Pelosinus fermentans DSM 17108: one gene and its partner. The protein of the gene in region 2 binds, or shares a complex with, the protein of the main gene of each other region. Links are inferred from orthologs where the notes say so. Each region holds a gene or a part of one and is shown on either strand. Other genes may lie near its edges. The genes, in order: pcrA and uvrB.

Evidence for each region.
Region 1: the proteins of uvrB (region 2) and pcrA are in contact, whole or in part, in a crystal structure (PDB 7EGT), measured with the Thermus thermophilus proteins. The link is inferred for Pelosinus fermentans DSM 17108 from one-to-one orthologs. Residues at the interface, in WP_096411307.1 of Thermus thermophilus: Glu23, Leu25, Arg26, Asp27, Gly28, Glu29, Arg30, Phe31, Arg55, Glu326, Asp327, Phe328, Glu379, Ser382, Gln383, His398, Gly400, Arg401; in WP_096412145.1 of Thermus thermophilus: His654, Arg656, Phe657, Gln666, Asp668, Glu669, Lys680, Arg681, Leu682, Ser683, Lys685, Tyr686, Ala687.

What each region holds. Positions count from the first base shown.
Region 1 is NZ_AKVN02000001.1:3,192,275-3,207,370, forward strand. The notes cover bases 5,463-8,409. They hold pcrA (DNA helicase PcrA), read right to left. Parts: upstream 8,076-8,409; coding sequence 5,850-8,075; downstream 5,463-5,849. Other genes in these bases: ligA (NAD-dependent DNA ligase LigA), read right to left, coding at 5,463-5,714; FR7_RS14760 (putative manganese-dependent inorganic diphosphatase), read right to left, coding at 8,223-8,409. In the rest of the region: FR7_RS14730 (corrinoid protein), read right to left, coding at 1-226; FR7_RS14735 (uroporphyrinogen decarboxylase family protein), read right to left, coding at 268-1,347; FR7_RS14740 (nitroreductase family protein), read left to right, coding at 1,934-2,494; homoserine O-acetyltransferase MetA, read right to left, coding at 2,617-3,570; more of ligA, read right to left, coding at 3,678-5,462; more of FR7_RS14760, read right to left, coding at 8,410-9,860; FR7_RS14765 (TVP38/TMEM64 family protein), read right to left, coding at 9,980-10,645; FR7_RS14770 (DUF3793 family protein), read right to left, coding at 10,805-11,422; FR7_RS14775 (DUF2325 domain-containing protein), read right to left, coding at 11,456-11,746; FR7_RS23925 (hypothetical protein), read right to left, coding at 11,858-12,013; feoB (ferrous iron transport protein B), read right to left, coding at 12,121-14,505; FR7_RS14785 (FeoA family protein), read right to left, coding at 14,575-14,787; FR7_RS14790 (FeoA family protein), read right to left, coding at 14,807-15,037. UniProt on the Escherichia coli protein: A helicase with DNA-dependent ATPase activity. Unwinds DNA duplexes with 3'-5' polarity. Translocates on single-stranded DNA with 3'-5' polarity. Initiates unwinding more efficiently from a nicked substrate than double-stranded DNA.
Region 2 is NZ_AKVN02000001.1:986,030-1,001,152, reverse strand. The notes cover bases 3,811-6,784. They hold uvrB (excinuclease ABC subunit UvrB), read right to left. Parts: upstream 6,343-6,784; coding sequence 4,279-6,342; downstream 3,811-4,278. Other genes in these bases: FR7_RS04585 (PDZ domain-containing protein), read right to left, coding at 6,491-6,784; uvrA (excinuclease ABC subunit UvrA), read right to left, coding at 3,811-4,122. Outside these bases: FR7_RS04600 (acetyl-CoA carboxylase biotin carboxylase subunit), read left to right, coding at 1-1,045; more of uvrA, read right to left, coding at 1,288-3,810; more of FR7_RS04585, read right to left, coding at 6,785-7,735; FR7_RS04580 (S41 family peptidase), read right to left, coding at 7,927-9,069; FR7_RS04575 (murein hydrolase activator EnvC family protein), read right to left, coding at 9,229-10,350; permease-like cell division protein FtsX, read right to left, coding at 10,371-11,258; cell division ATP-binding protein FtsE, read right to left, coding at 11,248-11,934; FR7_RS04560 (site-2 protease family protein), read right to left, coding at 12,294-13,043; FR7_RS04555 (transketolase family protein), read right to left, coding at 13,146-14,081; FR7_RS04550 (transketolase), read right to left, coding at 14,137-14,982; FR7_RS04545 (YitT family protein), read right to left, coding at 15,009-15,123. UniProt on the Escherichia coli protein: The UvrABC repair system catalyzes the recognition and processing of DNA lesions. A damage recognition complex composed of 2 UvrA and 2 UvrB subunits scans DNA for abnormalities.

The DNA of each region.
Region 1 (15,096 bases), 2.2 Mb from region 2 along the record:
CATACATAGCATCCGAACACATTAACAGTTCAGGAATAAAATATTCTTCCTCTTCAAACAGCCGCCCTGCCACTTCCATACCAGCAGAAAGCCCCTTTTCAATCGCTTCATAGGCATCAATACCTTCCGCTACGATAATTTGGGATAACTCCACCGCTTTTTCTTCATCCATGTCTACCACAGCATCAGCCAACTGTTTGAGTAATTCTTCTTTATTATTTGCCATACTATCCTTCTCCTTTGCTCATACATTCAATTTATATTTTTTTAGCTAAAATTGCTTAATCGTAGTGGATATCTGCCAAATTCCCGGGCTGCCTGAAATAATGCCTGTATGTTTTCCACTGGAGCACCCATCGGCAGCCCGCACCCTAAAGACAATATATAACCTTTGGGATTATCATAACCTTTTGCCAGACACTCTTTAGCATCCTGCCGTACGTCTTTTGGAGTTCCCAGGTACATGGTTGCTGTGGGTTTGACATTGCCAAACAGGGTAACCTGTTCACCAACTGCTTTCTTAGCAGCAGCCAAATCAATCGTATCGTCCAAGCTCAATATACCGGCACCAGTGGCGACCATATCCTGCCAGATCTTCGTAGTATTGCCACAAATATGCAGGGATGGAGCACTGCCAGTCAAATCTTTAATCGTCGTTGTAAGCTTTTGTAAATAGGGAAAAGCAAACTCACGAAATTGTTTTGGACTGATTAATGTCGGTGAAGCAGTGGGGTCAGCGATACTTACTTTAGCTCCCAACTTAGCAGCCTCTTTCACATAGGCAATCGTACTCTCTAAAGAAAACTGCAACAACCGATGTGCAAATTCCGGATTCCGATATAGCTCCCGCAAAAAAGCCTCTGTTCCTCTTATATTAGCTGCTGTAGTAAAGGGACCGGCTACATTACTAGTCACCGGAACAGAGTCACCCAGACGGTCAACTAAAATTTGTAAAGCCCCTAAATGTATGGGCAGCCTCCCATCGAGCCACGGATTGGGGATTTTCAGTTTATCCAAATCTGCTGGCTGTTTCACCGCCACCTCCGTAATATAAGGAGTATTCTCCTCTTTCGGATAATACACGATACTGCCTACAGCCTCAGCAATGCCCGGTAAACCTGGTCCAGCTGCCACTGCTTCAGCACCCAATATGTTGTGAGCGGCAATTTGAGTCTGCGCTGTTTTTTCGCTTGAAAAATAGCATTCCCAATGAGGAATTCCTGCTACTTTTCCCGCCTGATTATGAATCACTACTCCACAAGGCACCCGATCATAGGGTCTTCCTTTCAATACTGCTTCCAGACGTTCCTTCGGTGTCATTTCATCACGAAGACTCAAAACGGCCATCTCTCGCACCTCATTTCATCTTTTTACCTGACATACTAAAAACAAAAAGGCAAAAACTGATTCTACATACGCTAGAATCAATTCTTGCCTTCAGTTTCCTACTGATCGGTCACTATATACTATTTACATACTGTCATTTTAGCAACCTCACATGGAAATAATAAAAAAGCCTGCACAGAAATAACTCTGCCAGGCCTTCAGCTTTTTGCCAATCAGCTTGCTTTAATCACGCTATAGATACAATTATCTTTATTTAACATGATATTAGCACGTATAAATTACGTTGTCAATGGCAATGCAATTGTATCATTACATTTTTAAATGAACCTTGACAGCAGAATTGGTCTGTAGTACTATTAGTTCAATCACTTTCGTAAATAGCAAAATACCCTATAGCTGATCGGGAAAAGCTGAAGGCTAAGTATATTGATATAATATACTTAGCCTTCAATTTTTTTTGCTAAAATGTATCAGTTGTGCAGGTAGGAAAAAGATAAGACTTTCGGATTCATATTAAACAAGCTGCATATCCCAAAGAGAATTGCTATGTAACTTGTTAATATAAAAACAGTAGGAGGACAACAACATGAGTGAAATTGTAAAGGCAATCTTGCAGCGCAGGAGCATTAGAAACTTCAAACAAGAGCAGATTAAGGACAGTGAATTAGCGGTAATTCTCGAAGCAGGCCAATTTGCTCCCAGCGCCCGAAATGAACAATCCTGGCACTTTACTGTAATACAAAACAAGGATTTGCTAGGAAAAATCAACGAAGTCCTTCGGACAATTTTTTTTAATTCAGGAAACCCAGATTTTGCAGAACGAGCCAAAGCCGAAAATTTTAGCCCCTTTTACCATGCACCAACATTAATTATTGTTTCTGGTAATGAAAAAGCAATTGCTCCACAACATAATGGCAGCCTTGCATTAGGAAATTTATTTCTCGCTGCCCATGCTTTGGACATAGGATCTGTTTGGATTCACTCTCTACGCTCTTTGTTTGATATTGAAGAAGGACGATCCTTAAATAGGGAATTAGGTATTCCTGAGGGCTATTCAATCGTTGCTTCCGGAGCATTTGGCTACAATGCCGGCGAAAAACCAACTCCTGCCCCGCGCAAAGAAGGTACAATAACGATTATAAAATAGAAATACGATGGTAGTCATACTATAAATGGCTCCTATGAAAAAGTAGAGGCTGTATTCCATTCATCATGGAATACAGCCTCTACATTACTCCACAGCTGACAAATAACTAGAAAGTGTTTTAGTTAAATCCCATCCCCATCAATACCACGCAATTCATCTTCACTTAAGCGATTCAAATCAAAAGGAGTTCCTTGATATACATAATAATTAAGCCAATTGGAAAACAGTAAATTGGCTGCACTGCGCCAACGCACGATTGGTGTTTTTTGAGGATCATCATTGGGATAATAATTGACTGGAATATTAATAGGCAACCCTTCTGCCACATCACGATCATATTCTGTTTTAAGAGTTAATACATCATATTCAGCATGACCCGTAATAAATAAATGCCGATAGGTTTTGTCAATGACTGCATAAACACCCGCCTCTTCTGACTCAGACAGGATGGATAATTGGGGCACCTTCTCCACATCTTCTTTTTTTATATCTGTATGTCTGGAATGAGGAACATAAAAAACTTCATCAAAGCCCCGAAATAACATTTTTTCTTTCATATTTACAGTGTGAGGAAACACACCAAATAATTTTTGAGGTAAGTCATGTTTAGGAATACCGTAATAATGATACAAAGCAGCTTGAGCTCCCCAGCAAATATGTAGGGTAGAGTAGACATTCTTTCTACTCCAATCCATAATTTCACACAACTCACTCCAATAGACAACTTCCTCATAAGGCATTTTTTCCACTGGCGCACCAGTAATGATCATGCCATCATACTTACGATCTTTCACATCAGCAAAAGTCTCATAGAACTTAACGAGATGTTCATGAGGTGTATTTTTAGGTTCATAGGTCGCTGTGTAGATGAAATCAAATTCTACCTGCAGGGGTGAATTCCCCAATAACCGGAGTAATTGTGTCTCTGTAACAATTTTCGTCGGCATCAAATTTAATAATAATATTCGAAGTGGGCGTATATCTTGCGCATAGGCACGATCTTCATCCATTGTAAAAATATTTTCTTTCTCAAGAATATTTACAGCTGGCAAATTATTGGGGATTTTTATAGGCATATTCTTTGACTCCTTTTCACTTGAAAAATCATTAGAACAATTTACGTAACTTTTATTCTAATGCAATTCTCCAAAAAGTCCTAATATTCCTTTTCACTATTTTTAAATTATTCAACATTCCCAACCATTTTTAGAAAATCTTCTTCCTCTAGCACTTCTATTCCTAACTCCTGAGCTTTATCAAGTTTACTGCCTGCTTCTGTACCAGCAACTACATAATTCGTTTTTTTACTAACTGATCCGGATACTTTACCACCTAATTTTTGAATCATGTCAGCGGCCTGATTACGACTCATTTTATCTAAGGTTCCTGTTAATACAAACGTTTTCCCTGAGAAAAGCTGATTTTCCGTAATTATTTGCTTTTCTTCTGTCATATTTAACCCAGCAGTTTCAAGTCTAGCAACCAGTTCCAAATTTTCTTCAGCAGCAAAATATGCAACGATGCTTTCTGCAATTTTAGTGCCTACTTCATCCAGCTCCAGCAGTTCTTCTACTGAAGCTTGCTTTATATCCTCCATATTACCATAACGCTTTGCTACGATTCCGGCAGCTTTTACGCCAACGTGACGAATGCCTAAAGCAAATAACAATCTGGACAAGCCTGCCTGTTTGCTGTTTTCAATAGCAGTGAGCAGATTTTCTGCTGACTTCTTACCCATTCGTGGTACTGTAAGGACTTGTTCCATTTCTAATCGATACAAGTCTGCCACATCTTTAACAAGGCCAGTATCCACTAAGGCATTTAATACTGCTGGCCCCAAGCCATCAATATTCATAGCATCACGAGATACAAAGTGAATTAAGCCTTCCCGAAAAAGTGCAGGACAATGGGGATTTGTACACTTGTGAGCAGACTCCCCCTCTTGCCTTATTACTTTACCTTTGCATTCAGGACATTCCTCTGGCATAACAAAGGGGATCTCCCCTCCAGTACGTTTCTCCTTTACCACTGCAACAACTTTCGGAATGACTTCTCCTGCTTTATGAATAATTACCGTATCTCCAATACGAATATCTTTTTCTTCTATATAGTCTTGATTATGTAAGGTCGCTCGGCTAACGGTAGAACCGGCTACTCTTACAGGGCGAAGAATTGCTGTTGGCGTCAAAACTCCCGTCCGGCCAAGCCCGACAAAAATATCTTCTACCACAGTAATCGCTTGTTCCGCTGGAAATTTATAAGCAATCGCCCATCTTGGGTCTTTAGCTGTATAACCTAAGATTTGCTGACTGCTTAAATCATTTACCTTTATGACCATCCCATCAATCTCATAAGGAAGTTCATGACGCTTTTCAGCAAAACCCGTACAGTAAGCAATCACATCTTCGATCTGATTAAATATCTGATAATGAGGGTTGGTTTTTAATCCTAGCTGACTGAGATATCCTAGCACCTGTCCATGTGTAGTTAATTCAATACCTGTATAAGTACCAATACCGTATACAAAAACATCTAAGGCTCGATTAGCTGTCACTTTCGGGTCAAGCTGGCGCAAAGACCCTGCAGCAGCATTACGCGGATTTGCTAATAATGCTTCGCCTGCTTCTTCTCGTTCATGATTTAAACGCTCAAATTCCTTACGGGGCATATAAATTTCACCACGCACCTCCAGAAAAGAAGGAATTCCAGCATGATCACCACGCAGCATTAACGGTATTGATTTAATGGTTCGAATATTCGTAGTCACGTCTTCTCCCTGGGTACCATCGCCCCGGGTAACACCACTTACCAAATGACCGTTTTCATAGATTAAATTAATTGCTAAACCATCAATCTTTAGTTCTACTACATATTCAATATCCTGCTCTTCTCCCAGACCATTTTGCACTCGATTATGAAAAGCTAATAATTCATCTGCAGCAAAGCAGTTTCCTAAACTGCGCATGGGTGTAGCATGATTTACACGCTTAAAACCGCCTGCAACCATGCCGCCCACTCGCTGGGTAGGAGAATCCGCCGTGATCAGTTGGGGATAAGATGATTCCAGCTCGATTAAACTGCGCATTAACAGATCAAATTCTCCATCCCCCATTTCAGGATCATCAAGAACATAGTAACGATAGTTGTGATAATGGAGTTGTTCACGCAACTGGATGATTTTGTTTTGAATTTCCTGTATATCATCTAGCTTTTTTTCCACGGCTTTGCTATCACTCCCAAATTAGAATCAGGAAAGCTGCAGCATAGACTGCAGCTTTCTTATATTGTCACAAAGTATCTTTCTTTTATACCAGCTGCACTAACATACAGCCCAAGGCTTACTATTCCTTCTCTATTACACTTTGGTAATCGGCGCCATATTCGCAACGACAAGTTTGATGCCAAGGCCCGGAAACGCAATTTTAAGCTCCTGGCTGTCTCCGCTCCCCTTCACCTCAATGACAGTACCAACTCCCCACTTTGTATGCTGAGCCTTATCAGCGACTTTCCAAGTACCACGGCTTTGCTCTTTTTGAGGATGAGCTTTCACAATAGGAGCTCGCAGGGGACTTTGTACAACGGTGGAACTTGAAGCAGGTGGATTGATGGTCGCCTTACTTCCATTACTGGCAAAACCATAATGATTTTGCCTGCCTGAATATTTTTCCACCATGGCACTCGGAATTTCGCTCAAGAACCGGGATAAAGGAAACATTTGCGTCCTGCCATAAATGGTGCGCATGCGGGCATTGGTCATATATAATTTGCGGCGGGCTCTTGTAATACCTACATAGCAAATTCGCCGTTCTTCTTCAATTTCTTCTTCATTCATTAATGTGCGTGAATGAGGGAAAAGCCCTTCTTCCATACCAGCCATAAAAACGACTGGAAATTCCAATCCTTTTGCAGAGTGCAGTGTCATAAGTGTAACACGGGCCTCTGATATTTCAGCATTATCAATATCAGCAACCAAAGCAACCTGCTCTAAGAACCGTTCTAAAGTTTCTTCCCCGTCACTCTTGGCAAACTCCTTTGCAACACTTAGAAACTCTTTTAAATTGTCCAGCCTATTTTCATCTTGCAAATCAGTGCTCTTTTGCAACTCCTCTACATAACCAGAGTCATGCATTACTTTGTTCACTAATTCTACAACAGACAAGGAATGTACTTGAGCCATTAAGTTAAAAATCAGTTCCGCCAAAAATTCTAACGGAGCTTTTGCTCTTGCAGTAAGTCCTGGTACTAATTCAGGATTACTCACCACATCAAACAATGTCATATTATTCTCTGCAGCATAAGCTGTTAAGCGGCTAATCGTAGTATCTCCAAGTCCCCTCCTAGGCACGTTGATAATTCGCAAAAGACTGACACTATCTGCCGGATTAAAAATAACTCGCAAATAAGCTAAGATATCTTTGATCTCCTTACGGTCATAGAATTTTAATCCTCCTACAATCACATAAGGAATACCAGCCTGCATGAAAGCTTCTTCAATCGCCCTAGACTGGGTATTGGTGCGATATAATATTGCAACGTCACCATAAGACGTACGATACACTGTATTTAGCTTAGTAATAGTATCCCCAATGAACTGGGCTTCATCCTTCTCATGGTGAGCTAAATAGTGAGTAATCAGTTCACCTTGAGGATTTTGCGTCCACAATTCCTTCGGTTTCCGGGAGCTATTGTGCTCAATTACAGCATTGGCAGCATCTAAAATCACCTGAGTCGAACGATAATTTTGCTCTAAGGTAATCATTTTGGCTTCTGGATAATCTTTTTCAAAATCTAAAATATTACGAATATCCGCTCCCCGCCAACCATAAATACTCTGATCCGCATCACCTACAACACAAAGATTGCGATGCTTATCCGCCAGCATACCTGCCAACAAATATTGGGCTCTATTTGTATCTTGGTATTCATCAATCATAATATAGTGAAATTTACGTTGGTATTTTGCCAAAACCTCTTCATTATTCTGTAAGAGCCTCACCGATAACATGAGCAGATCATCAAAATCCAAGGCATTGTTAGTACGTAATTTCTGTTGGTATAACTGATAGATTTCTGCTATTTTTTGTTCATGAAAATTACTGGATAAGGATGTGAATTGCTGTTCATCTTGTAAGGCATTCTTAGCATTGGATATGGCAGCTAAAACACTGCTTGGCTGAAACTGCTTATCATCCAGATTTAATTGTTTTAAACAACTTTTAACGAGAGACTGGGTATCGGAAGTATCATAAATTACAAAATTACTTTTATAACCAGCCATTCCGCTAATCTCCATACGCAGTAATTTAGCACAAAAAGCATGAAACGTACTAAGCCAAATATCTTTGGATTGAGCACCGACCATAGTATGCACGCGCTCTTTCATTTCTGCAGCAGCTTTATTCGTAAAGGTAATGGCTAAAATATTATAAGGCGCTACACCTTGTTCCAAAAGATAGGCAATGCGGCAAGTTAATACCTTGGTCTTACCAGATCCTGCACCCGCCATAATGAGTAGTGGTCCATTGGTATGTAAAACCGCTTCTCTTTGCATGGGATTTAAGCCAGCGATAATATTTTGCATAGTTTCCTCCGTAGTAACACAACTTTTGAGTTTTAATAACCTTAATTAATTCGGCAAAATTGTGATAGTTCCTGTTAATTATAAAAAAATAGATTATATAGAGCATTTTAAGCTCTTCTATAATCTATTTATAGCCAAACCGCTGAACTATATTCTTGCGGCTTCTGACATGGGTGGAATAATCTGCTTCTTTCGCGACATAACGCCCGGGAGGTACAGAACTCGCTCCTTACCCTCGCTGCCAAAGGCTTGCTTTAACAAACTTACAGGCTGCCCAATGTATACTAAATGAGTGCCCTCATTCAAAATATCTGTAACCATTAATAAAACCATATCATAGTTTTCCTTCTGACGCAGTGCTTCCATACTCTGCTGCAATTCTTCTTTTATCGATAGAACTTCATCAGCATCCATAACAGATATTTGTCCAATCGTCATCCGATAATCGCCAATCTGAAATTCCTTAATGTCATTGGCAATAATATCAGCAGTTGACATTCCCTTAATACTAGCTCCTGCTTTTAATATACTCATTCCAAACCCATGAACATCTAGCTGGGCAAGTTCTGCTAATTGCTTAGCAGTTCGTTGATCCTTGTCAGTGCAGGTTGGTGATTTAAATAAAACCGTATCAGATAAAATAGCCGCTAATAATAAACCTGCAATATTTGAGGGTATGGTTATATTACGATGCCAGTACATGTTGGCAACAATTGTAGCTGTGCAGCCAACAGGCTCATGCCGGATAAAGATCGGTTCACTCGTTTGCAAGCCGCCTAAGCGGTGATGGTCAATGATCTCTATAATTTGGGCTTCTTCAATCCCTTCAACAGCCTGCCCGCTTTCATTATGATCTACAAGAATTACTTTTGTCCGCTCCTGCACAATCAATTTATCACGATGAATGGCTCCGACTAATTTTCCATTTTCTACAACTGGATATACCCGGTAATTCGTATCAGCGACTATTTTTTTTATATCAGTAACTAAATCTGTAGGTTTAAAGGTAATTACTTCTTTGCGCATGACCATTTCTAACGGAATACTTTGGTTTATTAAACGGGCACAAGTGTAGGTATCATGAGCCGATTCAATAACCAAAACACCTAATCTGGCTGCTTTTTGAATTACTTCTTCATCCACCTTAACATTGCCTGTAACTACCAGGCAGGAAATACCACAATCTAAACAGGTTAATTGTGCATTCTTGCGGTCCCCTACCAATACAATATCATTCGCACTAACAAATTTTTGTATTAAACTGTGGCTTCCAGCTGCAATATGCACTCTGCCTGCTACTTTACGTTCTAAGTTATCTCCGCAGAGCAGACTACCTTCTAAAGCCTTTAACACACCAGTAAAATCTACACCAGCTTGGCTTAAATCCTGCATTTGCAATTCATCAAAATATAAATTCGCTAAATCACCTACGGTAACAACACCCGTCATGAAACGCTTTTCATCTACAACAGGCACTGATTTCACCTTATGTTGTCTCATAATGCGCCCCAAATCCCGCAATGTATCTTTAGGACCCGCCGTTACTACTTCTGACTGCATAATGTCTTTAACTCTCGGATATAAATCCGTAATCAGTTCGGGCGGAACAAACCCTAGCGTTTCTAAAACAAACTTTGTTTCGCTATTTATTTTTCCAACTCTGGCCGCTACAGCATTTACCCCTCTAACTTGCTGAAAATAAGCATAACCAATTGCCGAGCATATGGAATCTGTATCTGGATTGCGATGCCCGACAACATAAGTCGGTTTAGAAAGTTCTGTCATGATAAGTCCTCCAGTGCTATTTCTTATACTGCTACAATTTTTCCACTTTATATTTTACCTTATTTATTGAAAATTGAATAGGCAAGTTATTAATAAAAATAGAAGGGTTTGCCCAAAAGTCAAACCCTTCTATTTTTATTAAGTAAATGATAGGCCAGCGGAGTAAAAAAAACAAGAGCTGCCAAGGCGATTCCAAATAAAAAGGTGGAAGAAAATATATCCAAAAGAGAATACCCTAAAACATTATAGGCAAAGGCACCAGGAATCATCCCAAGAGTCGTGGCCAAAACATAGTCACGAAAACGAATTTTAGATAATCCAGCTAAGTAACTGACTGGATCATAAGGGAAAATAGGTACAATTCGCATAAATAACATGGTACGAAAACCATTAGCCGCCATCTTGCTCTCAAATATCTGTAAATACGAAAATTTACTTAGGTATTTTTGCATTTTTTTACGCCCTAATAAGCGAGCTATTCCAAAGCACAAACATGCACCTAGTACTCCACCAACTACAACATAAATAGTACCCCACCAAGGGCCAAAAGCTAAACCGCCAGCTAACGTGAGAATAATAGCAGGAAATAAAAGCAAGGGTCTGATACTGTACATAAAAACGTACATTACAGGTCCCCACCAACCAAAAGATACTATTACATTACGAATCGATTCAGGCGTCAGGCGACTGACTCCTACAACATGTACAAATGATAAACCTAAAAAGACTAAAACCAATAAAAAACCAGCTTTCATAGCTGATTTCTTTTCACATAGCATCATCATTATTAAATAAAAACCTCAATTATAGTAAGAATAAAGCCCTAATATCGACTTACAGATTATAACTTTATTCTTACTATAATGTAAAGATAAAAATATTCTTTATAATCAAAAACTCCTTTTACCATAGAACTTTCACTAAACTGGGGAATGAGAAGAGATTTAAGCCGTTTGCGAATAAGGACCGCACAACACATCAGTCACTTTGTAACCTTGCATCATCCAACCAGCAACTTGACTTTTCATCTCTTCCATCCGCTGCATGATACCCAGTGAGGTTTCAGGATCACCATATACTTTCCACATACCCTGACAGGTATGACCTTCTTTACCCATGCCCATAAACCCCATAACATCTTTCAAAGGTATTCCCAATAAAATTCCCATTTCGTGGGGGCACATCGATTGAAAGCGTCCTTTAAAATATAGCAGAAGATCTTCTAAACTCATGCTTGTATGATAACCGAATCTTTCTAAAAAGCGTCGATTTTCTTCATCATTAACATAACTGTTTAATAAATCTACACGATAAAAAAGTATTTTCATGCTATGGGGCTCATTTTTAAGTACCAGCCACTCCACATTACCATTTGCTAATAACGCTTCACCATATTGAAGCCACATTGTCTTCATAAAGATTTTGGAGGAATCCATTAGATTAAGCAATGTACCTGGTTTTTCACCGTAAATTGTCGGTGCTAATTCAACCGCCAGCCACTTAAAGAAAAAGTCAGCATCATTCTTACTACCTTGAACTTGCAAAAATTCTTTCCAACACATATCCATTCCACCTTGTAAAAATAATAATGCTGATTAATTCATCACACCTGCAGAAACTAATTTTTCTTCAACAGACCCCCAAGAACGTTTGGCAAACACCAACGGTACATCCTGCGCTTTAGCAACGGCTTTTACCATCTTAGCAGTATTGTGATTCACATAATCAGTTAAGACTAATACAAACTGGGTTTTTTTAGGGATGCTTATTTTATTTTGATTTGAGACTCGCCTTCCATCAATATGAGTCAATTTAGTTACCCCTAACGAATACAGATTCTTTTCAATAATTCCTAAATAATCGGCTCCAATTACAACAATAGACATATTAATATCCCCTTTTCATTTTATTATTTATTCGTTACTTGTTATTGATTATCATTCTCATTAATTGTTTAAAAAATAAAGTTAGCCTAAAAGCTATCTTCATCCCTTTACCTATTTTTCATCATTATTCTTATCTGTACATTCACAGTCGTTACAACTCTCAGAACTGCAACATGATCCTCCTTTTCCTGTTACTTTTTTCCACACAGTTAAAGCAAAATAACCTAATGCCACTGCACCAATGCTATATAGTATCAGGTTTTCCATCTCAAATTCCTCCTTTTAGCATTACTTAAACTAAGTTTATATTGATAAGGTTTGGGTTTGCACTAAGTGAACTAGTGCAAACCAACAAACCAATATTAATTGTTAAACTAACTGCCAAAGCCTAATAATTTACCACCTTGGTATACAATAAATGTCACAACCCAAGCCAAAGCTGTCCCATAAACCAAGCTAAATGCCGGCCATTTCCATGAATTGGTTTCTCTCTTCATTACTGCAAGAGCAGCTAAACACGGAGAGTAGATTAGTACAAATACCATTAGACTGTAAGCGACCAGTGGATTTAAATTAGGATCTTGTGCTAGTGCATGTTTTAGAGATTTAGAATTTTCATCTGTCTCTCCTAAACTATAAATGGTTCCCATCGTACTTAAGACCACTTCTTTAGCTGTAACTCCGGCAACAAGACTAACACCAACTCGCCAGTCAAAGCCAAGAGGCTGTATGACAGGTTCAACAAATTTTCCCAATTGCCCCGAATAACTTTTTTCAAGTTTTTCACCCGTTTGTTCATTTTCCAAATGAGTCTTTTCTTCTTCCAAAGAAGCAGTAAGCTCAACATACTTTGCAGCACTGGCATATAACTCTGGGTTATCGGTTTCAAATTGTTGCATTTTTTCTGTTTTTGCAGTTTCAAGCTCTGCATACTCTGCACTATCTTCTTCTAATTCTGCTGCAGCTTCATCAAATTCTGCATTAGCGTCTTGAATTTCACCCACTAAAGCTGTAAGTTGTTCATTTTGTTCAATATCTTCAATATTTAGCGGTGCTAATACATCTTCGCCAACTTGTCGAGTATATGTTTCTTCAGCTTGTACTGCTAAAGCATCATAGTCTTTACTATATTCTACCTCACTAGGATAATTAGTCAAGAACCACATTAATATCGATGCTGCTAAAATTATCGTTCCTGCTTTTTTCAAATACAAAGAGCTGCGTTCCCACATATGAAGGATTATACTTTTAAGCGTAGGCACACGGTATGGTGGTAATTCCATAACAAAAGGTTCACTTTCACCCTTGAACAAGGTTTTTCGAAAAATACTCGCCATAATCATCAACAGTACAATTCCTAAAATGTAAATTGAAAATAATACATTACCAGCAACACTCGGATCAAAAAAAGCAGCTATTAAAACGGTATACACTGGTAACTTTGCACTACAGCTCATAAGAGGAGAAACCAATATGGTAATCATTCGATCTCTAGGATTCTCCAGCATCCTAGAGCCCATAATTGCCGGTACACTACAACCGAATCCCAACAATAAAGGAATAAAGGACTTACCATGCAAACCGAACTTACGCATCATTCTATCCATAATAAAAGCTGCTCTAGCCATATATCCCGTATCTTCCAAAATAGAAATCGCTAAAAACAATAGTATAATGCCTGGTACGAAGGTCAGAACTCCACCTACACCTCCGATGATACCATCAACCACCAAGGATTTTAAAGGACCATCCGACATAACACTTCCTATCAATTCACCAAGCTTGCCAAATGCGTCTTCAATCCACCCGGAAGGGACATCACCAATGGTAAATACTAAATTAAAAACAACCCACATCAAACCAAAAAAGATTGGCAATCCAAACAATCGATTTGTTAGAACTTTATCGATTTTATCTGAAGTTGTTATCGCATGTGCATCTCTGACATCTGCAATTTGTTGGTATACCTTTCCTACAAATTGATAACGTTGGCCGGCAACAAACAATTCAACATCTTCACCGATTTTATGACTCAATTCAATCCTGATTTTATCACATTCATTAACAACAGAATCAGAATTCGATAGTTTTGCAAGAGATTGTTTTATATTCGCATCATTTTCTAACAGTTTTAAAGCTAACCACCGCACAGGAAATTTGATTTCATTATGTAAGGCTACCAATAAAGGTTCTAATTTTTTAATCGCCTCTTCGACATCACTTCCATAATCAAGCTTAAAACCATTACTTTGTTTATTATCGCTGGCTTCTGCGGCAGCCAGCAGCATTGCATCGGTTCCTTCATTGCGTACACCTATCGTACGTACAACGGGAGTACCATTTAAACACTGAGAAAGTTTAGAATCATTAATTTTTACCCCTATATCTTCAGCTACATCCACCATGTTTAATGCTAATAATAAAGGATGTTCTAGTTCTAAAAGTTGTATGGCTAAATACAAATTCCTTTCCAAATTAGATGCATCCAGAATATCAATTACCACATCGGGCTTATCATTTACAATAAAATTGCGTGTTACAACTTCTTCTTGTGAATATGCGGTTAAGCTATAAGTTCCTGGTAAATCTATAATTGCAAATTCTTTATCGCCTAAATTCTTATAGCCTTCTTTTTTCTCAACCGTAACACCAGGATAATTACCTACATGCTGGCGTCCCCCAGTCACATTATTAAAGATCGTCGTTTTACCTGAATTCGGATTGCCAACTAACGCAGCCGTTATTTTTTTTCTTGTCATCCTCATGCCCCTTTCAATCAAACACTAAACTGTTAGGAATTAATTCTCATTATCACCTGTAAATGTATATTAACTCACGTGAATTTGATGAGCTAAACATTTTTCTAACATCACCCTAGCACTACCTACTTTCAGCAGCAGGGTCCCATTCATTGAATTCAATATTTCTATAGGACATCCGGGAAAGAGCCCCATGTTCACCATGCGCATACGTATCTCACAAGAACAGGAAAATTTTCTGATTATGCATTTTTGACCTACTCTAGCAAATACTAATGGCATGTTGAAATCACTCCTTTGCTTAAGCCGTTTCCATTTCTATCATTTCAGCTTCTTTTTTTCGTAAAGAAAGATTAAAGCCTTTTACTTTGACTTCCATAGGATCTCCCAAAGGTGCATATTTCTGGACTTCGATTACAGCACCTGCTACAACACCCATATCAATAATGCGTCGTTTGATCATACTATTGCCTGTTACTTTTTTAACGGTCCCTTTTTCCCCTGGCAAAAACTCACTCAGAACCTTGCTCATATTGTTCTCTCCCTTTCAAGAAATGATACCAATTATCATTATCGTGCTTGCATATATAT
Region 2 (15,123 bases):
GGGAAATAAAGATGCAGCTCGTGCGGCTATGAAGGCAGCTGGTCTGCCTATGACAATAGGTAGTGAACCGATTGTCAATAATGAACATGCCTGTAATTTAGCCGGTGAAATTGGCTATCCAGTCATTTTAAAACCAGTATCTGGCGGCGGCGGCAAATCGATGTATGTTGCCAACAACCAATTAGAACTGATCAGTGCCTTAAACAAGGTTGATGTAACACGCAGCCCGTTTTACCTGGAAACTTATATTTCTGAAGCACGACACATAGAAGTACAAATCATGGCGGATACCTATGGCAATGTCCTTCACGTAGGTGAACGGGAATGTTCCATACAGCGCCGCAATCAAAAGGTACTCGAAGAATCCCCATCCAGTGCCTTAACCCCTGAAATGCGTACCACCGTTGGAGCAATGGCTATCCGTGCCGCCAAAAGCATTTATTATACCAATGTAGGAACAGTAGAATTCTTATTGGACGTGAAAACAGGCAAGTTCTATTTCATGGAAATTAATCCTCGTATTCAAGTAGAACATGCTGTAACAGAAATGGTTACAGGTATTGATTTAGTCCGCCGACAAATCCGGATTGCTGCAGGTGAACCTTTAAACAAAAAGCAAGAAGACATTTTGTTTATCGGTCATGCCATTGAATGCCGTATTAACGCCGAAGATCCAGAACAGTGTTTTATTCCTTCCCCTGGTCACATTGACTTTTACCATGAAGCAGGCGGCCCAAGGGTTCGAGTAGACAGCGGTGTATGCGCTGGTATGACAGTGCAGCCCCATTATGATTCCATGGTTGCAAAAGTCATTGCCCATGGACGCACCAGAGGGGATGCCATTAAAATTATGCGCAGAGCCTTGGCGGAATACCGCATTTCTGGTATTAAAACCAATATTAGTTTTCAACAGGAAATCTTAAATAACCCTCATTTCTGCAGCGGCAATATTGATACTCAATTTGTTTACAAACGTATGACTCCCATTCAAGAAGCAGAATGTGAAATTGACAATGAAAATAAAAAATACTATTCCCAAGGGTAGGCAATATGCCTACTCTTTTTTTATTTGAAAAATTAAAATAAAACAATTGAAACGCGAAGACACGAAGAATAACTAACTTTTCTTTTGTCATTGCGAACGGAGTGAAGCAATCTCTTAACAAGTAAAGGATTGCTTCGCTATGCTCGCAATGACAAATTTCGTAATATTCATTACCTTCGCATCTTCGCGTTTCAAAAAGTTTTTGCTTTTCCTCGTAAAAACGAGCGTTTTTTTCTTACACCTTACTCCCGTATTCCTCTTTCCAGAATTGGCGCTAGAAATTGTCCTGTGTAGGAAGCCTTGACCTTTACGATGTCTTCCGGAGTTCCTTTGGCAACAATGGTACCACCGCGGCTGCCGCCTTCTGGTCCTAGGTCAATTACATAATCCGCAGTCTTAATGACATCCAGATTATGCTCAATCACTACAACGGTGTCTCCTCCATCGACCAAACGCTGCAGCACGATAAGCAGACGGTGAATATCAGCCGTATGCAGACCGGTAGTAGGCTCATCAAGAATATAGAGCGTCTTACCTGTACTGCGTCTTGCCAATTCCGTTGCCAATTTAATCCGCTGGGCTTCTCCTCCAGAAAGAGTCGTAGCAGGTTGTCCTAATTTAATATATCCTAAACCAACGTCCTGCAGAATTTGCAGTTTACGCTGAAGTTTAGGCAGGTTTTGGAAGAATTCTACTCCTTCGTCCACTACCATATCCAGAACCTGAGAAATACTCTTCCCTTTATAACGAACCTCTAGGGTTTCCCGATTATAGCGAGCCCCTTTACACACTTCACAAGGAACATATACGTCAGGTAAAAAATGCATTTCGATCTTAATAATCCCATCACCGCGGCAGGCCTCGCATCGTCCGCCTTTTACATTAAAGCTGAAACGTCCAGGCTTATATCCCCGCATTTTTGCTTCCTGGGTTTGGCTGAATACTTCGCGAATAACATCAAACAAGCCTGTGTACGTAGCTGGATTGGAGCGAGGGGTACGACCGATGGGCGACTGATCGATCTCAATAATTTTATCAATATATTCTACACCACGAATATCATCATGAGCACCAGGCCGAGTCTTTGTACCTCGATATACCCGTCCTGCCAGCCCTTTGTATAAAATCTCATTTACCAGAGTACTCTTGCCTGAGCCAGATACACCTGTCACAGCAGTAAACACACCTAAAGGAAATTTTACTGTTAATTTTTTCAGATTGTTTTCTTTCGCTCCCACTACTTCCAGCCATTTTCCATTGGGTTTACGCCGCACAGCAGGTACCGGGATATACTTGCTCCCCTTCAAATACTGACCTGTGATGGACTCTGGGCAAGCCTTGATCTCTTCTACGGTTCCTTGAACTACCACTTGTCCGCCATGAGCGCCAGCAGCCGGACCAATATCAATAATGTGATCGGCTTCATACATGGTATCTTCATCATGCTCAACTACCAGCAGGCTATTGCCTACATCCCGTAAATGCTTTAAGGTCGTTAACAGACGGTTGTTATCCCGCTGATGCAAGCCAATGCTTGGTTCATCCAGTATATACAGTACCCCTACCAGCCCGGAGCCAATCTGAGTAGCCAGCCGTATGCGCTGGGCTTCTCCCCCTGATAAGGTTCCTGCGGCCCGGCTGAGAGTCAAATAATCTAATCCCACATTCAGCAAAAATCCCAAACGAGCGTGAATCTCTTTTAGAATTTGGTGAGCAATGGCTTTCTCCCTATTTGTTAAATCTAAATTAGAAAAGAAATCCTGGGTTTCTGCAATGGTTCCCGCCGTTACCTCATAGATATTTTTACCGCCAACCTTAACCGACAAGGTTTCGGGCTTTAATCTGGCTCCCTTACACGTGGGGCAGGGTTTAGAACTCATATATTCTTCAATATCTTCCCGGGACCAATCAGATACCGTTTCCCGGTACCGACGATTTAATAACGGGATCACACCTTCAAAAACAGCGTGATAGGTTTTTGTTTCCCCATACATGTTATCATATTCAAAATCAAACTGTTCTACACCTGAACCTGTCATAATAATTTCTTGCACTTGTGAAGATAAGTTTTCCCAGGTGTCATGTAAAGAGTAATTATATTTATCCAGTACTGCTTCTAACTGGCACATAAAATAGGAATTTATGTTTTTACTCAAAGGAGTGATGGCGCCATCAATAAGAGCCTTGCTAGTATCAGGGACAATTAAAGAGCGGTCCACTTCCATATTGTTTCCTAAGCCGGTACAATCCGGGCACGCACCAAAAGGGCTATTGAAGGAAAACATCCGGGGAGCAATTTCAGGCAGACTAATACCGCATTCGATACAAGCAAAATTCTGGCTGAAGATTCGTTCCTGATCTCCTACGACATCCACATTTACCACGCCTTCTCCCAAGGTGAGAGCTGTCTCCAGAGAATCCGCCAGCCGCTGATTGATTCCTTCTCGCAGGACAATCCGATCTACTACCACTTCGATGGTGTGCTTTTTATTTTTTTCTAACTTGATTTCATCTGCCACATCACGAATTTCCCCATCAACTCGTACCCGGACATATCCATTCTTACGAATATCTTCCAGCACTTTTTGATGTTCGCCTTTTTTTCCTCGTATGACTCCGGCAATAAGCATCAGACGAGTCCCCTCAGGCAAAGCCACCAACTGATCAACCATCTGTTCGATGGTTTGCTGGGTAATGGGCTTACCGCATTTCGGACAATGAGGACGGCCTGCTCTGGCAAACAGCAGACGCAAATAGTCATAGATTTCTGTTACTGTCCCAACTGTGGAACGAGGATTACGGCTGGTTGTTTTCTGATCAATGGAAATGGCAGGAGACAGCCCCTCAATATAATCCACATCCGGCTTGTCCATCTGCCCCAAAAACTGACGGGCATAAGCAGACAAGGATTCCACATAACGCCGCTGCCCTTCCGCATAAATGGTATCAAAGGCCAAAGAAGACTTACCTGACCCGCTTAACCCTGTAATGACAACCAGCTCATTACGGGGAATCTCAATATCAATATTTTTCAAATTGTGCTGCCTTGCACCCTTAATAACAATCTTTTCTTTCATTGGTATATTCCTTTCTGACTCTAATCTATAAGTCCCATATGATGTAAAAAAAGCTGAAACACGAAGGCACGAAGATTTTACGAAGAAATAATATTAATGAAAACTTTTCGTGTCCCTTCGTGTACCGTGATAGCGGTTTCGCGTCTTCGCGTTTAATCATTTTTTACTCTTCTTGCTCTTTGGAGATTTCTCTTTTACTACCTTCCCTACCCTGCCTTTTAGTTCTACGATCATATCTCTGAGTTCGGCGGCGCGTTCGAATTCCAGTTGCTTGGAGGCGAGGCGCATTTCCTTTTCCAGATTGCCGATCAGATCTAACATTTCACTCTGGCTCATATTGCCTAAGCGGTCTGTTCGATACAGTTCAGGGCTTTCAGCCACTTTTGTCGTTTCAATCAGCTCTTTAACCCGTTTTTGAATGGTGGTGGGAGTAATGCCATATTCCTCGTTATACGCCATCTGGATATCTCGGCGGCGATCCGTTTCTTCCATGGCTCGTGCCATGGATTTGGTAATCACATCAGCATACATAATAACCCGGCCATTCACATTACGAGCTGCTCTGCCGATGGTCTGAATCAAAGAAGTATCAGACCGCAAAAATCCCTCTTTATCCGCATCCAAAATGGCAACTAATGTAACCTCCGGCAAATCCAACCCTTCTCGCAAAAGATTGATGCCGATGAGTACATCAAACACACCCGCTCTTAAGTCACGAATAATCTCGCCCCGTTCAATGGTCACAATATCGGAATGCAGATACCGTACGCGAATCCCCATTTCTTTTAGAAATTCTGTAAGATTTTCTGCCATTTTTTTCGTCAGAGTCGTAATCAGTACTCTCTCATTTGCAGCAGCCCGTAATTTGATTTCACCAAGCAAATCATCCATTTGCCCCTTAATAGGACGTACTTCCACTTCAGGATCGATGAGACCCGTAGGACGAATCACCTGCTGCGCGACTTGGCTGGCTTCCCCCAGCTCATAAGCACTTGGAGTAGCTGAAACATAGATAATCTGATTAATACGCTCTGTAAACTCTAAGAAGGTCAAGGGCCTATTATCAAAAGCTGATGGCAGACGAAAGCCATTTTCGATTAAGGATGCTTTACGAGCCCGATCTCCTGCATACATGGCACGAAGCTGGGGCAGCATTACATGAGATTCGTCAATCACGATTAAAAAATCTTCAGGAAAGTAATCAATTAAGGTATAAGGGGAATCCCCTGGATTTCGTCCCGTCAAATGTCTGGAATAATTTTCGATTCCCGAACAATATCCCATTTCCTGCATCATTTCCAGATCATACTTGGTACGCTGCTCCAATCGCTGGGCTTCTACCAATTTCCCATTTGCCTTGAATGACGCCAGCTGTACTTCCAGTTCTGCCTCAATATCCGCTACTGATCGCAGCATATTTTCTCGTGACGTTACATAGTGAGATGCAGGATATATAGCAATATGTTTGCGCTCTGCCAAGATTTCTCCTGTAAGCGTATCAATCTCTAAAATTCGTTCAATTTCATCACCAAATAATTCCACTCGTATGGCTCTTTCTCCATAGGCGGCAGGAAAGATTTCGACTACATCCCCTCGCACCCTGAATTTCCCGCGAACAAAATTAATATCATTGCGTTCATACTGAATCGCTACTAATTTTCGTAAGATTTCATCTCGGTCTTTGGCTTGTCCTTGGCGGAGAGATAGCACGAGACCATGATATTCATCAGGAGATCCTAAGCCATAAATACAAGATACGCTGGCTACAATAATCACATCACGGCGCTCAAATAAAGAACTGGTCGCGGAGTGACGCAATTTATCGATTTCATCATTGATAGAAGAATCTTTTTCAATATAGGTATCCGTATGAGCAATATACGCCTCTGGCTGATAATAATCATAATAACTTACAAAATATTCTACAGCATTATGAGGAAAGAATTCTTTGAACTCACTGGCAAGCTGAGCTGCCAAGGTCTTGTTATGAGCAATTACCAAGGTCGGCTTTTGCACTTCTTCAATCAATTTTGCAATGGTAAAGGTTTTACCTGTCCCCGTCGCTCCCAGTAGAACCTGGGCCTTTTGCCCTGCTACAATACCATCTTTCAGCTTATGAATTGCAGTCGGCTGATCCCCCATTGGTACGAAAGGAGCTTCCACCTTAAAAGGAATTCCGCCTTCATGATATACCGTATTCAATTTAGGAACCGTTGCCATAAACATCACCAGTCTTTACAAATATTCATTAGAACGTATGTACTGTAATTTTATCACAGTACATACGTTCGGTCAAACTTCTATGAAATCGATTGAATGTAAATTCATTATATAATAATTCTTTAATAATAAACATTACATTTTTTTGTTATTTTTTTCCCCATATCCCTTTTGCTTTTTCCCATAGCCAAAATTTATCTTCTGCTAATTGAACATAATATAATTCATTGCCCTCCGGCACTAAGATTACACCTAACATTTTATGATTTTGAGTAAATTTCACTTTTTTTTCGATCCTGCGGTCGTCACGCAGGATTTCCATTATAAATACAGGGGGAGCAAAATAAATAGCTTCTGCTAACTGCTCCTTAGTATCAATGGTCAGATTATGCAGCTTCAGGAGAATATCGCCTGATTTTATCCCTGCCTTTTGTGCAGGTGTATCCACTACCGTATCTAATACCATAAGACCTTTGGCAGGAGGCACATAACGGGGAAGTCCCTCTAACTCCTGGCGGCTGTCGATCTGAATCAGCATCTCATGACCTAAGAAAGACACCATCGCCGCCACTGCCTGCAGCCATTTATAATGAACCGACAACAGAGCGAGGGCAAGCAGTACAATACTATAAAGTCCCAAATGCAAAGCGGATTTACGGCGGCGCATTTGTGGTGAACTGGCTACTGCAATGTCTGTATATCCTAAAGCAGCCACTACTGATACCATGGCATACATCCAAATATGTCCCTCCGGCAGTACTCCTTGGACTGGCAGCAAGGGCCACCAATCCGGCATGTCTAAGACACCCTCAGGTACTTTCAACTCTGGAACTGCAACTGCTGACATTAATAAAAGAGGAAGAGGCCAAAAGTTTTGCAGATTAAAGGCCCCGACTAATTGTCCATTTTTACGCTTTAAAATAATCGGCATACTGCCATAAATTCCACTAATCGCGATTAAAATACTTTCTGTGATATGAAGAACTGCTACCAATACTAATACCTGGGATACGTCAACATTGGGCCAGCCAAATAATACTTTAGATAAAGCCACCACGCCTCCGGCATAAGCAAAACATAGAAATCGCATATTGACCATCATCAGCAGTATCGCTACCGGCCAAATATACGCAAGGCCCAATTGATCTACATTGAGGCCTACCAGCGTCAGCAGGAATGTTCCCATAATGCCGCCGATACTCCCCAGAGAAATGGCTAAGGCAATCTGCTGAGTCAAAGAAAAGCCGCATACACCAAACATACGCTGCTGACTTTTCTGCAGTTTCCAGTATTGAAAGCCAACTAAGGCAATGATCATCCAAAATATTGGCTCAAAGAAAGCAGCTACCACACCGCCAACAGAAAGCCGTATTAATTCCTGCCACGGGAACATAACTTCACCTCTAATCAAATTCTGATAACAAGAACATTACGAGGCCTAAAAAATAAAACATTTTGAAACGCGAAGACGCGAAGACTAAATATATACCTCTTCGCGTTCTTCGTGTATCTTCGCGACTTCGCGGTTCATTACTTTTTTGGCCCTTAGAAAAAAGCGGCTAAGCAAAAGCCAGCCGCGATCCTTTATTTTCCCATCTTTTCTTTTACAAAGTCAATGGCTTTGTCTAATTGTACATCTGACTTTGCATCCTTATCCATTTCCACTTTTATATCCGGTTCAATACCAATGCCATTTATGGAGCGATCATTTGGTGTCAAGTATTTGGCAATGGTCAATTTAATGGCGCCGCTGTCTAAGCGAAGCACGGTTTGCACTGACCCTTTACCATATGTCTTTGTACCAATTAACGTTCCAGATGCTGTATCCTGAATTGCTCCAGACACAATCTCTGAGGCACTGGCGCTGCCACCGTTAACCAACACAGCTACAGGATATTTAACCGCCTCTAAATTAGAAGAATGAGTCTCTCGATGCCCATCCCGGGTAACAACAGAAACAACGGGTCCTTTGGGCACAAATTTACTGGCAACCTTAACACTTTCCTCTAATAAGCCGCCTGGATTATCCCGAAGATCAAGAATAATGCTTTTCATACCTTCTGCTTCCAGTTCTTTATACTTCTGAGCAAAATCATTGCCTGTGTTGTCATTAAACATGGATATTCGGATATAACCAATCTTATCGGGAAGCATTTTACCTGCTACGGTTTTAATTTGGATGTTAGACCGGGTCAAAGCAATCTCTTTTACAGGTTCACTTTCATGACGAACGGCTAAACTGACAGTAGTCCCCTCAGGCCCGCGAATTTTACTGACGGCTTCATCTAAGGCCATATCTTTCGTATCTTTACCGTCAATTTGAAGGATTTGATCTCCGCTTTTGATTCCAGCTTTATCACTGGGCGTGCCTTCAATCGGCGAAACAACCGTCAAGGTCTTATCTTTTACTCCCAAAACCATACCCACGCCGCCAAAAGAACCTTCTGTTTCTACCATAAAGTCCTTATACATCTTGGCATCCATATAAATGGAATGGGGATCTCCTAAAGAGCTGACCATTCCCTTGACAGCCCCAGCTACCAAGGTCTCTGTATCCACTTGCTCTACATAGCGGGCTTTCACAACCTGCAAGGCCCTGAAAAACTTTAAGGTACTTACAACATCGGAAGAATTTCCCTTTAACAGATATAAAAATCCGCCAGCTGTTACCGTAAAGGTAAAGACAACTAATAAAATGGCTGATACGATAATCTTACGACGACTCATCTATACACCCCAATTCCAAATTAGAAATTTGAATACCCTTTCAAATTTCGCTACTTTCTTCTCTATGAAAACACACATAATTAAATATATGTAGAAATTCCATGAAATATTCCATAAGGGCACCCACCGCGGGTACCCTTATGGTGATGCTATTTACATTTAGGGCAAATAACCCATCGGGTTGGTAGGTGAACCATTTTCACGGACTTCAAAATGCAAATGAGGTCCGGTAGAATACCCTGTTGAACCTACGCGAGAAATCACTTCTCCTTTACGCACTCTTTGCCCTTCTACTACGAGCAGTTCCGAATTATGCCCATATAACGTAGAGATACCATTTCCATGTTCAATGATCACGGCCTTACCGTAACCACCCATCCAATCTGCATAAATCACCACTCCACTATCAGCAGCCCGTACGGAATCCCCATAATCAGCTCCAATATCAATACCACTGTGATAAAGGGATGTGCCAAAAATCGGGTGCGTACGCCAGCCATAGGGTGAAGTAATTTCCGTAACATCTGTAGGCCACATCAGAGCCCCTGTTCCGCCGCTAGGTCCTTGTTTTCCACCTTGACTGCGCCTTATCATCTGCTCAATTTTACGGGAAGTTTCTAAAAGTTCCTGATAGGACTGTTCTGCTGTATCCCGTTCATTAACAGCCGCTGCCAAAACAGCTTCTCTTTCTTTCTTACTGGACTCAATGATTTTTTTCTTTTCAATGGCTGCTTTTTCTAATTGTAAAATAGCAGCCTTATCACTTTCTAATTCAGCTCTCTTTTGCAGCACCAATTGTCGTTCTGCTTTCACTTTTACAATCAATTCAATATCTTTATCCATGATCCGTTTCAAAAGATCCATACGAGTGGTAAAATCGCTAAAATCATTGGCGCCAAATAAAACATCCAAATAACTTAACTGACCATTTTGGTAAATATCGCGAATCCGTTTATTCAATATTAAACTGCGCTCAGATAGATTTTTTTCGGCTTTCTCTAAAACAACCGTATTTACAGCAATCAATTCTTCCGTTGCATTTCGCTTTGCCTGAATCGCATTATAATCTCCCTGGGCGTTATCCAGCTGGATCTGCACTTTATGTAATTGATCAGCAACACTATTGACCTTCTGTTTGGCCTCAGCAGCTTTCTCCTGCTGAATCTGCATCTGCTGCTGAACCTGCTGCTGCTGTTCTGCCAACTCATTGGCTAATGCAGGGCCAATCGCCACGCACATTACCACAGCTGCTAAGCCCATGGCTAAATACTTTTTAAACATCCAATCCCTCCTGCTACCCTCTATACTCTCATATAGCGACGTAGTGATATCGTACTGCCTAAAGCACCAATTACTGTTCCTGTCACTAATAACACTACACTAATATTCGTAATAAACGGGTATTGGGGAATTAGCGGTAGAAAGGCTAAGGATTCATATACCTGATGGATCAGAACCCCATAGGTTTCGTTTAAAAACAAGACTGCAACTAATGCTCCACCAAACCCTAACATCATGCCTTCCAATAAGAAAGGCCAGCGAATAAACCAATTGGTAGCCCCTACATATTTCATAATGCCAATCTCCTTACGCCGGGCAAATACCGTAATTCGAATGGTGTTCGAAATAATAAACAGAGCGGCCAGGGCCAAAAATACAATGATAATCAAACCAAAAATGCGTACCATTTTTGTTAAAGCAAATAACTGCTCGACTACTTCCTGACCAAATTTAGCGTTTTCTACTCCTTTAAACTGCATCATAGCCTGAGCGGCGGCTTTTACACGTTCTGTCTTGTCCACCTTTACTTCAAAAGCATTCGGTAAAGGGTTTGCTTCGCCTAATGCATTCAGCAGTCCCTGCTGCTCACCTAGACGCTCTTTAAAGCGACTCATCGCCTCTTCTTTCCCTACAAAATTCACTTGCACAACGCCTGGAATCTTGGTAATGCGGGTTCCCACCTCACGCATTTCAAGATCCGTTAAGCCATCCTGCAAATATACAGAAATTTGCACCTGTGATTCTAATGCAGAAGCCATATTATTTAAGTTAAGTACCATGACCAGAAACATCCCCAAAATGAGCAGGGATAAAGCTACTGTAGTCACGGATGCAAAGCTCATTAATCCGTTGCGTTTCAAAGAAGAAAGAGCTTCTTTAATAAAATATTCCATGGTTCTAATCTTCATAGCCGTATACCCCTTTCACCTGATCCCGAGCAATACGGCTTTTTTCAATGGCAATAACTCGTTTTTTCATAGCATCCACTACGCTTTTATCATGCGTAGCCATGACAATGGTTGTCCCATCCCGATTAATGCGCTCAAAGATTCTCATAATGTCCCAAGAGGTCTCCGGATCAAGATTACCTGTAGGTTCATCAGCAATGACCACCACGGGATTATTGACAATCGCCCTAGCAATGGCAATACGCTGCTGCTCACCACCAGACAACTCACCTGGAAAATTCTTAGCTTTATGACGTAAACCCACCAAGTCCAATACATGAGATACCCGCTTTTGAATATCACGGCGGGATGACTCGATTACCTGCATGGCAAAAGCCACATTCTCATATACGGTTTTATTTGGCAGCAATCTATAATCCTGAAACACAATACCTAAATTACGCCTCAGATATGGTATCTCTGAAGGCTCTAACTCACCAACATTACGACCATTGACAATTAATTTACCTTTTGTCGGAAGTTCCTCCCGAAAAATCAACTTTATAAAGGTGGACTTACCTGCACCACTAGGACCTACCACAAATACAAAATCACCTTTTGGAATGTCAAGCGTAATATCAGAGAGGGCGACACAACCATTGTCATAAATTTTAGAAACACCATCTAAATGAATCAAACTTTCGTCACTCTCCCTCACTACCAGAAAAATTTCAATTCTAGTATTAAATCTTTGACGTTAATAGCTAAATCCCTTTTTTTTGCTATTAATTTTCATCATCCAACTTTTACAAAGTAGTAAATTGTAGAAATTAGGCTGCTCAAATAAGAATATGCTCCACTATCTGTCATTATCAAGAAAAGCCCGATAATCGAACCGCAGAGACGCAGAGAACACAGAGAAAAGATAGATAGGGTTAAAAATCCCCCTCAGCGTCCTCTGCGTCTCTGCGGTTTAAATCGTTCTATTTGCTCTTTTGGTCATTTGCAAACGGTAGTGAAGCAATGACATTTCAATGATATTTTCCTATTATCTCTCTACTGGCCGTGAAAGATTGCCCCAATATATAACGTCGTGACCCCTAGAACGATAATCAGGCCAAAATACCACCAGCCCACTGCTAAACGCTGTTTCATGGTAAGCTGATAATAAGAATAATTCTCTTTAATATCGACATTCTTCCAGGTTCTGTATAAGGAAAACAAAAAGAATATAAATAAGAAAAAACTATATGTCTGCAAGAATAGTATGCCAATAATCAGGCTTCCCAGCCACCAAAGACGGTGGGTTACAGCAACAGCAATGCGTCCTCCATCCAGAGGATCGCAAGGAATCAGATTAAATAAATTTAAAAGACAAGCTGTATACGAAAGCACCAGCATTAGTAAACTGTCCGTCCATAAGTAAAATACCAGACAGAGCAATGCACTTAAGGTCCCCATGGCAGGTCCGCCGATGGCTACATTGGCTTCCATCTTGGCATTTAACGGCAATTTCTTAATACGTATAACAGCACCAAGAAAAGGTATAAAAATAGGACGTGAAACAGGCAAACCAACAACCTTAGATGCCACCAAATGCCCCCATTCATGCAAAAGCAGTAGGATTACAAACCCAACAGCAAATTTTAGTCCAAAAGCCATCGCATATACCAGAATGGAAATGATCATCGATACCGCCATCGCTACTGTAGACCCCATCTTCAGCATGGCAATAAAGCCCATCATACAAAGGGCTAATTTACTCAGCACCCGCCTGCCTAAACTGACAACCCGCCATGCCTTCATCCTTTCCCCTCCATACACAATAAAAAAGGTGACACACCCTAGAAAATAAAACGCCCCTCTACATGTGTATGCATGCGAGGGGCGTTTTATTGGTATTGGTATTTATTTCTTACGGCTAATTACTTTCTTAGCAGCTGCAGCGATATCTTCTGCAGTTAAGTGGTATTTCTTTAACAGAGCGCTGGGTATACCGGACTCACCAAAGGTATCACATACACCGATGCGTTCCATAGGAACAGGACTGTTTTCTACCAGTACTTCCGCAACAGCACTGCCTAAGCCGCCAATGATACTGTGTTCCTCGCAAGTGACAATGGCGCCTGTGTCAGCAGCGGCCTTTATGATCGCTTCCTTGTCAATTGGCTTAATGGTATGGATATTCAGCACTCTGGCGCTGATACCTGCATCTTGTAATTGCTTAGCAGCTTCATTTGCGGCACCAACCATAATGCCAGTCGCAATAATAGTAACATCTTTACCATCTGCAAGTTGTACAGCCTTGCCATGCTCGAATGTATAATCAGCAGCAAATAAATCGGGAACTGCCATACGTCCTAGACGAATATAAACAGGGCCATCATATTCTGCTGCAAAAGTAATCGCTTTCCGGGTTTCTTCAGCATCTGCCGGCACAATCACTGTCATATTCGGAATGCTGCGCATGAGAGAAATATCCTCAATGGCTTGATGGGAAGCTCCATCTTCACCAACTGTTAAACCAGCATGAGTAGCAGCAATCTTAACATTCAGTTTTGGATAACAAATCGAATTCCGGATTTGTTCAAAAGCCCGGCCAGCAGCAAACATGGCAAAAGTAGATACAAAAGGTATCTTTCCGCCGGCAGCCAAACCCGCTCCTACGCCCATTAGATTTTGTTCTGCAATTCCTACGTTAAAAAAACGCTGAGGAAATGCTTTTGCAAATACAGCTGTCTTGGTAGATTTGGATAAATCCGCATCTAGCACAACAATATTTTCATATTTTCCCCCAAGCTCTTTTAATATTTCTCCATATGCTTCACGAGTTGCTAAACCCATTCTCTACACCTCTTTAGCGGCTGATTCAAAACGTCGGTTTGAACCTGCCTATTTTTTATTGTGCTTCTAATTCATTTAATTGGGACAGGAACAAATCACATTGTTGACGGGTAGGAGCCTTGCCATGCCAATCAGCAATGTTTTCCATTTCACATACGCCTTTGCCTTTTATCGTTTGGGCAACAATCATCGTTGGTTTGCCTTTTATTGTTTTAGCAGTTTGAATCGCATCATAAATCGCCTGTATGTCATGTCCATCAATTTGAATCACATGCCAGTTGAAAGCAGCCCATTTCTCTGGAATCGGCAATGGTGATAATACTTCGGAAATAGGACCATCAATTTGCAGTCCATTAAAATCTACAAAAGCAGTCAAATTATCTAATTTGTAATGGGCAGCAAACATAGCAGCTTCCCATACCATACCTTCCTCCAGCTCGCCATCACCCAGGACAGTGTAAACGCGGCTTGCACTATTATCAAGACGAGCAGCCAGTGCCAATCCTGCAGCAGCGCTCAAACCCTGTCCTAATGAACCGGTAGACATATCGATACCTGGCAGGTTCTTCATGCTGGGATGTCCTTGCAAGCGACTGTCAATCCTACGCAGCGTGAGCAATTCTTCCTTTGGGAAAAAGCCTTTTTCTGCCAATGTCGCATACAAAACAGGAGCTGCATGACCTTTGGATAATACAAAACGATCTCTGGACGCTGCCTGAGGATCGTTAGGGTTTACATTCATCTCAGCAAAATATAATGTTGTGAGAATATCGGCCGCTGATAAGGAACCACCTGGATGACCCGATTGAGCCTCCGTAACCATTTGCACAATACTATAGCGAATGGACTGTGCATATTTTTCCAATTGGGATACTTGTTCTTGCGTCAGTTTTTCAGCCATATCTATGACCTCCTTAAAATCAAGCTTTATATTTTTACTTCTGTAAAACCTTCACCTAATACCTCGTGAGCAGTGGTCACAATCACAAAAGCCTTCGAATCAATATGATAAATGACTTCCTTTAACTGTGTCACTTCACTG